One region of the Delftia sp. WSY_22 genome, then DNA from elsewhere that is predicted to be linked to it. Evidence: predicted binding sites of a transcription regulator. Region 1 holds the regulator's gene; the other holds the start of a gene.
What was found. The regulator FNR, encoded in region 1, switches genes on or off when oxygen is low (the NO sensors DNR and NnrR bind a similar motif). The targets are predictions, from matches to a motif close to TTGATNNNNATCAA.
Positions count from the first base shown of each region.

Region 1 (3,405 bases):
CGAGCAGGAGGTCGAGGTCGGCCCGGCCGAGACGCGCGGCATTGCGGCGCGGCTGCAGATTCCCTACGGTTCCGCCGAGCCGGGCTCGCACACCGTATTCTTCGATATCGATGCCGTGCATTCAGGCGCGGGACGCGCGTCCGAAAAGGCCGTCTTCCTGGTGCCCCGGTGATATGTCTGGCCGGCGCCGCCCAGGCTGCGCCGGCTGTTTGAAAGAAAGAGGTTATCCATGTCTTCCAGTCCCGCAGTCTCCGCGCCCGCCACGGCCCCTTCGCATCCGGACGCCGGCAAGCCCTGGTGGAAGTTCGCCCATGTCTGGCTCGTGGTGGCCGGCCCGGCCGCCGTCGTGGTGGCCGGCGTGGTCACGGCCGTCATTGCGATCAATGGCGCCGATCCCGTGATCGATCCTGACTATTACCGAAATGGCATCACCATCAACGAGCGTGCCGATGGCGTGCGCGAAGTGCCCAAGAGCCTGGCGCCCGCGGTCACCGGCCGCAACCACGCGGCCACGCCCGCGCAGGACCATCCCACGGACCGCTGAACGCAGGAAAATGCCGTGCACAAGGCCGCAGTCGCGGCCTTTTTTGCATGGTGGATGGCATCTCCAGCATGCGCGAGGGCCAAGGGTTTCCTACAGGCAGTGCAGGGTGCGCAGGGCTTGGCACGGTGCGCGGGCGGCGCGCACAATGAAAGCCACCCCTCGACAGCTCAAGGAGATCGCTGATGTTGGCCCAACGCTGGATGTGGATTGCCTGGCCGGCCTTTCTGGCCGCCGCCGTGATGGAGATGCTGGTATTCGCCTTCGTGGACCCGCTGGAGCTGCACTGGCTCGGCGACCTGGGCTGGTCGCGGCAGGGAATCTACACCCTGGCCTTCTTCGCCTTCTGGGGCGTGACCATGCTGTCCAGCCTCATGACCACCATGCTGGGACGCTCCACGCACGATCTCAACGACGGCGTGGTCTCCGAGCCGGACCCAAATCTGGCCATGCAGGGCCTGGGGCGCGATTGAACCTGCGTGCACTGCAATGGCAATGAACAAGGCCCGCGATCGCGGGCCTTGTTCATTGCCGGGGGGCGGGGCCTTGCGGCCTCACTGGCACTGCTGGCTGTTGACGATGCGCTTGAGCGCGTCCGTGTCCAGGATGCGCAGATGGCGCTGGCGCACCTCGATGATGTTTTCCTCGGCAAACTTCGAGAAGGTGCGGCTCACCGTCTCCAGCTTCAGGCCCAGGTAGCTGCCGATTTCCTCGCGCGTCATGCGCAGCACCAGTTCCGACTTGGAAAAGCCCCGGGCGTGCAGGCGCTGCACCAGGTTGAGCACGAAGGCGGCCAGGCGCTCCTCGGCACGCATGCTGCCCAGCAGCAGCATCACGCCATGCTCGCGCACGATCTCGCGGCTCATGACCTTGTGCACATGGTTTTGCAGGGCCGTGACCTCGCGCGACAGGTCCTCCAGCTTGTCGAAGGGCATGACGCAGACCTCGGCGTCTTCCAGCGCGACCGCATCGCAGGTGTGGTGGTCGTTGACGATGCCATCCAGGCCGATGATCTCGCCGGCCATCTGAAAGCCCGTGACCTGGTCGCGCCCGTCCTCGGTGGCCACGCAGGTCTTGAAGAAGCCCGTGCGGATGGCGTACAGCGAGGTGAAGGACTCACCGTTGCGAAACAGCAGGCCGCCGCGCTTGACCTTGCGGCGCGTGGCCACGATGTCGTCGATGCGCTGCATCTGCTCGGCATCCAGGCCCATGGGCATGCACAGCTCGCGCAGGTTGCAATTGGAACAGGATGCTTTGATGGTCTGAAGGTTCATGGAGTAAACATCAGCGGCGCAGCAGTGCGCCGGCGGTGACCTCGTGGATGGCGATGAGTTGGATCAAATTGTCGCAGCACTGCCGCGAACAACTCTTGATATGAGTCAAGGACGCGGCCAATGGGCTGCGGCACAGTGGACGACATTAGAGGAAAAAACCCATGACCGCTGTCACCCCAGAGCTGCTGCGTCGCTTCGACGTACCGGGGCCCCGATACACCTCGTTCCCCACGGCCGATCGTTTCGTGGAGGCTTTCGGTGCTGAAGACTATATCCTGGCACTTGAGCACCGCAAATCGAGTACCGCAGCGCGGGCCATGCCTTTGTCGCTGTATGTGCATGTGCCGTTCTGCGAGTCGCTGTGCTACTACTGCGCCTGCAACAAGATCGTGACGCGCCACCACGATCGCGCTGCCGTCTACCTGGACTACCTGGCGCGCGAGATGGCCTTGCACACGGCCCATTGCGGCAAGGGCCAGGCCGTCAGCCAGTTGCACCTGGGCGGCGGCACGCCCACCTTCTTCTCGGACGATGAGCTGCGCACGCTGATGGCCCTGCTGCGCGAGCATTTCAAGCTGGAGCCGGGCGGCGAATACTCCATCGAGGTCGATCCGCGCACCGTCAGCGTCGAACGCCTGGCCGTGCTCAAGGAGCTGGGCTTCAACCGCCTGAGCTTCGGCGTGCAGGACTTCGACGAACAGGTGCAGATCGCCGTGCACCGCGTGCAGCCGGCCGAGCAGGTGTTCGCGCTGGTAGCGGCCGCACGGCAGCTGGGCTTTGCCTCCATCAACGTGGACCTGATCTACGGCCTGCCCAAGCAGACGCCCGAGTCCTTCGAGCGCACGCTGGCCCAGGTCAATGCGCTGCGGCCCGACCGCATCGCGCTCTATGCCTATGCCCACCTGCCCGAGCGCTTCAAGCCGCAGCGGCGCATCGCGGCCGAGGACCTGCCCCAGGGCGCCGACAAGCTGGCCATGCTCTCGCGCTCCATCGCGGCCTTCATGGAGGGCGGCTATGTCTACGTGGGCATGGACCACTTCGCCTTGCCCGAGGACGCGCTGGCCGTGGCCAAGCGCCAGGGCCGGCTGCATCGCAACTTCCAGGGCTACAGCACCCAGCCCGACTGCGACCTGATTGCGCTGGGCGTGTCGGCCATCGGCAAGGTGGGGGCCAGCTACAGCCAGAACGCCAAGACGCTGGAGGAGTACTACGACGCCATCGACGCCGGCCACCTGCCCGTGGTGCGCGGCCTGGCACTGTCGCGCGATGATCTGGTGCGGCGCGCCGTCATCATGGCCATCATGTGCCAGGGCGCCGTGCTGTTCGAGCCCATGGAGCAGGCCTGGCTGCTGGGCTTTCGCGAGTACTTCGCCCCCGAGCTGGCGGCGCTTCAGGACCTGCAGGCCAAGGGGCTGGTGCAGATCAGCGACGAGGGATTCCAGGTCACGCCCATGGGCTGGTACTTCGTGCGTGGCGTGGCCATGCTGTTTGACCGATATCTGCAGGCCGACAAGAACCGGGCGCGGTTTTCGAGGATCATCTAGGCCCCATGCTGTTGTCGCTGCTCTGGACCGCTTTGATCATGGGGCT
Region 1 is NZ_JBICKN010000059.1:489,495-492,899, reverse strand. Features, by position in the region: gene ccoG (cytochrome c oxidase accessory protein CcoG) at 1-172, shown strand, start outside; gene ACF8NF_RS27995 (FixH family protein) at 230-544, shown strand; gene ACF8NF_RS27990 (hypothetical protein) at 727-1,014, shown strand; gene fnr (fumarate/nitrate reduction transcriptional regulator Fnr) at 1,096-1,815, opposite strand; gene hemN (oxygen-independent coproporphyrinogen III oxidase) at 1,977-3,359, shown strand; gene ACF8NF_RS27975 (sulfite exporter TauE/SafE family protein) at 3,365-3,405, shown strand, end outside.

Region 2 (3,405 bases), on a different contig from region 1:
ATAACGACTCCCGTTATTAGCTGATGCTTACCCCGCCTGCAGTTAGGCCCTCTTGCATCAACTCCGGGGACTGAGCAGTTCCCGCATCCCCTGCACAGCCTCCCTCAGAAACCCCCAGACCGCCTCGATGCGCTGAACCTGCCGGGCATCCGAGGGCATGCTCATCCAGAAGGTGCGGGTGAAGCAGGCCTCGGCGGGCAGCACGCGGCTGAGCACGGGGTCGCGGTCGGCGATGAAGGCGGGCAGCACGGCCAGGCCGGCGCCGGCGCGCACGGCCTCGTACTGGGCGGTGATGCTGGTGCTGCGAAAGGCAAATCGCTCGGGCTGGAACAGGGTGGACAGCAGCTGCAGCTCGCGCGTGAACAGCAGGTCGTCCACGTAGTGGATGAAGCTGTGGTGGCGCAGGTCCTCGGTGCGCGCCACCAGCGGACGGCGCGCAAGGTATTCGCGCTGGCCGTAGAGGAACAGCCGGTAGTCCGTGAGCTTGGTGACCACGGCCGAGCCGCGCGTGGGGCGCTCCAGAGAGATGACGATGTCGGCCTCGCGCCGCGACAGGTGCAGCAGGCGCGGCAGGGCCAGCAGGTCGATGCTCAGCAGCGGATGGCGCTGCGTCAGCGCGGCCAGCTGCGGGGCCAGCAGCTGGGTGCCGAAGCCCTCCGTGGCGCCCACGCGCACCAGGCCGGACGGGCCCTGGCTGGCGGATTCGGCCGCCAGCGGCATGCGCTCCAGCCCGGCTGCGGCGCGCTGCATGGCGTCTGCCACGCCCAGCAACTGTCGGCCGGCCTCCGTGGGCCGCCATTGGCCCGCTTCGCGTTCGAAGAGCACGGCCCCCAGCTGCTTTTCCAGGGCCTGGATGCGGCGCGACACCGTGGTGTGCTCCACGCCCAGTTGCCGCGCGGCGGCGGCCATGCTGCCGCTGCGCGCCAGCTCGCCAAAGAATCTCAGATGGTCCCAGTCCATGGGTCGAGGCCGCCTCAGTCGGCAGCGGCGCGGCGCGCGGCCAGCGTGCTGGGCGCACGCGCCAGCTCGTCGTTTTGCCGCACCAGGACGGCCATCATGTCCATGAACAGGCCCCGCTGCTCCTGCGGCAGCGGCTCCAGCATGCGCTGCTGGGCCCGCAGCACCGAGGGCTCGGCAGCGGCCAGCAGCGCGGCGCCTTCTGCGGTGACCGACAGCAGGCGCACGCGCCGGTCGGCCGGGCTGGTGTTGCGCACCATGAGGCCGCGCGCCTCCAGACGGTCGATGACGCTGCCAATGGTCGAGGTATCGAAGCCGATCATCCGCGCCAGCGTGCGCTGGTCCACGCCGGGCTGGCGCAGCACGGCAGACAGCGCCGCGTACTGCACGGGGGTCACGCCGAATTCCTGGGTCTCTTCCATGAAGACGGCTACCGCGATCTGCTGCAGGCGGCGGATGTGGTAGCCGGGGTAGTTTTCTAGTTCTGCGGGTTGGTAGTCCATGGCCATTGCGCTCTTTTCCGGGTCCCTGCGGGCAAGCGCAGATGTTCGCATGAACCGCGCCCTCCGTTGGCGTTGGCTCGCGGACAGGTGATTCACCCGGACACGCTGTCCACCACCGTTTGGCCTGCATCCAGGGAAACCCCAGGCTGGCCTGATGCAAATCAACACTACACTCATAATCAGCATACTGTTTAATTAGTCGCGACGCAGCTGACCCGCAGGCTGGCGACACGCACCACGAAACACAGGACATCTATGAACACCAGCATTTCTTCCCGGGCGCTGCCCGTTCTTGTGGCAGGCGGCGGCATTGGCGGCGTGGCGGCCGCGCTGGCCCTGGCGCGCCAGGGATTCGCCGTCAAGGTGCTGGAGCAGGCGCCGCAGCTGGGCGAGATCGGCGCCGGCATACAACTGGGGCCCAACGCATTCGCGGCCTTCGACGCGCTGGGCATTGGCGAGCTGGCCCGTGGCCGCGCGGTCTATACCGACGAGATGGTGATGCACGACGCGCTCGATGAGCGGCTGGTCGGCCGCATTCCCACGGGCGAGGCGTTTCGCGCCCGCTTCGGCAACCCGTATGCGGTGATCCACCGCGCCGACATCCACACCTCGCTGCTCGAAGGCGCGCGCACCCACGGCCAAATCGAGACGCTAACGGGCACCCGCATCGAAGCCGTGCAGCAGGAGGGCGACACCGTCACCGTGCGCGACCAGCACGGCCAGGTCCATGTGGGCCAGGCCCTGATCGGCGCCGATGGCGTGAAGTCCGTGGTGCGCCAGCAGTACGTGGGCGATGCGGCGCGTGTCTCCGGCCACGTGGTGTACCGCGCCGTGGTGGAGAAGAACGACTTCCCCGAAGACCTGCGCTGGAACGCGGCCAGCATCTGGGTCGGCCCCAACTACCACCTGGTGCACTACCCGCTGCGCGGCGGCGAGCAGTACAACGTGGTCGTCACCTTCCACAGCCGCGAGCAGGAGGAATGGGGCGTGCGCGAAGGCAGCCGCCAAGAGGTGCAAAGCTACTACAGCGACTGCTGCCCGCGCGCCCGCCAGCTCATAGACCTGCCCAAAAGCTGGAAGCGCTGGGCCACGGCCGACCGCGAGCCCATTGGCCAGTGGAGCTTCGGCCGCGCCACGCTGCTGGGCGATGCCGCACACCCCACCCTGCAGTACATCGCCCAGGGCGCCTGCATGGCGCTGGAAGACGCGGTGACGCTGGGCCAGGCGCTCAAGCACTGCGGCAACGACTGGCCGCAGGCGCTGCGGCTGTACGAGCGCTCGCGCATTGCCCGCACGGCGCGCGTGGTGCTGTCCGCGCGCGAGATGGGCCGCATCTTCCACGCCAGCGGCGTGGAGCGCCTGGTGCGCAACGACCTCTGGAAGGGCCGCACGCCCCAGCGTTTCTACGACGCCATGGAATGGCTCTACGGCTGGAAGGCCGAAACCTGCCTCGCCGAAGACTGAACACAAGGAGACCGCCATGCAAGAACTTGGCCGCCTGGAAGACCTGCCCCAGGACTACCGCGACGAACTCGCGCGCAACAACCTGGTGCCGCTGTGGCCCAGCCTGCGCAACGTGATGCCGCCGCACACGCCGCGCCCGCGCACCCAGCCGATTGCCTGGCCGTACCAGTCCATCCGCCCGCTGCTCATGCAGGCGGGCGAGCTGACGCCCATCGAAAAGGCCGAGCGCCGCGTGCTGGTGCTGGCCAACCCCGGCCATGGGCTGGAGAAGATGCAGGCCAGCTCCTCCATCTACCTGGGCATGCAGCTGCTGCTGCCCGGCGAGTGGGCGCCCTCGCACCGCCACACGCCCAATGCCGTGCGCATGGTGGTGGAAGGCCAGGGCGCCTGGAGCCTGGTCGACGGCGAGAAATGCCCCATGGAGCGCGGCGACCTGATCCTCACGCCCACGGGCCTGTGGCACGAGCATGGCCATGACGGC
Region 2 is NZ_JBICKN010000040.1:93,697-97,101, forward strand. Features, by position in the region: gene ACF8NF_RS20280 (LysR family transcriptional regulator) at 58-960, opposite strand; gene ACF8NF_RS20285 (MarR family winged helix-turn-helix transcriptional regulator) at 975-1,511, opposite strand; gene ACF8NF_RS20290 (3-hydroxybenzoate 6-monooxygenase) at 1,716-2,924, shown strand; gene ACF8NF_RS20295 (cupin domain-containing protein) at 2,941-3,405, shown strand, end outside.
Region 2: the regulator FNR is predicted to act here: its motif matches at 1,612-1,625, upstream of ACF8NF_RS20290 (3-hydroxybenzoate 6-monooxygenase).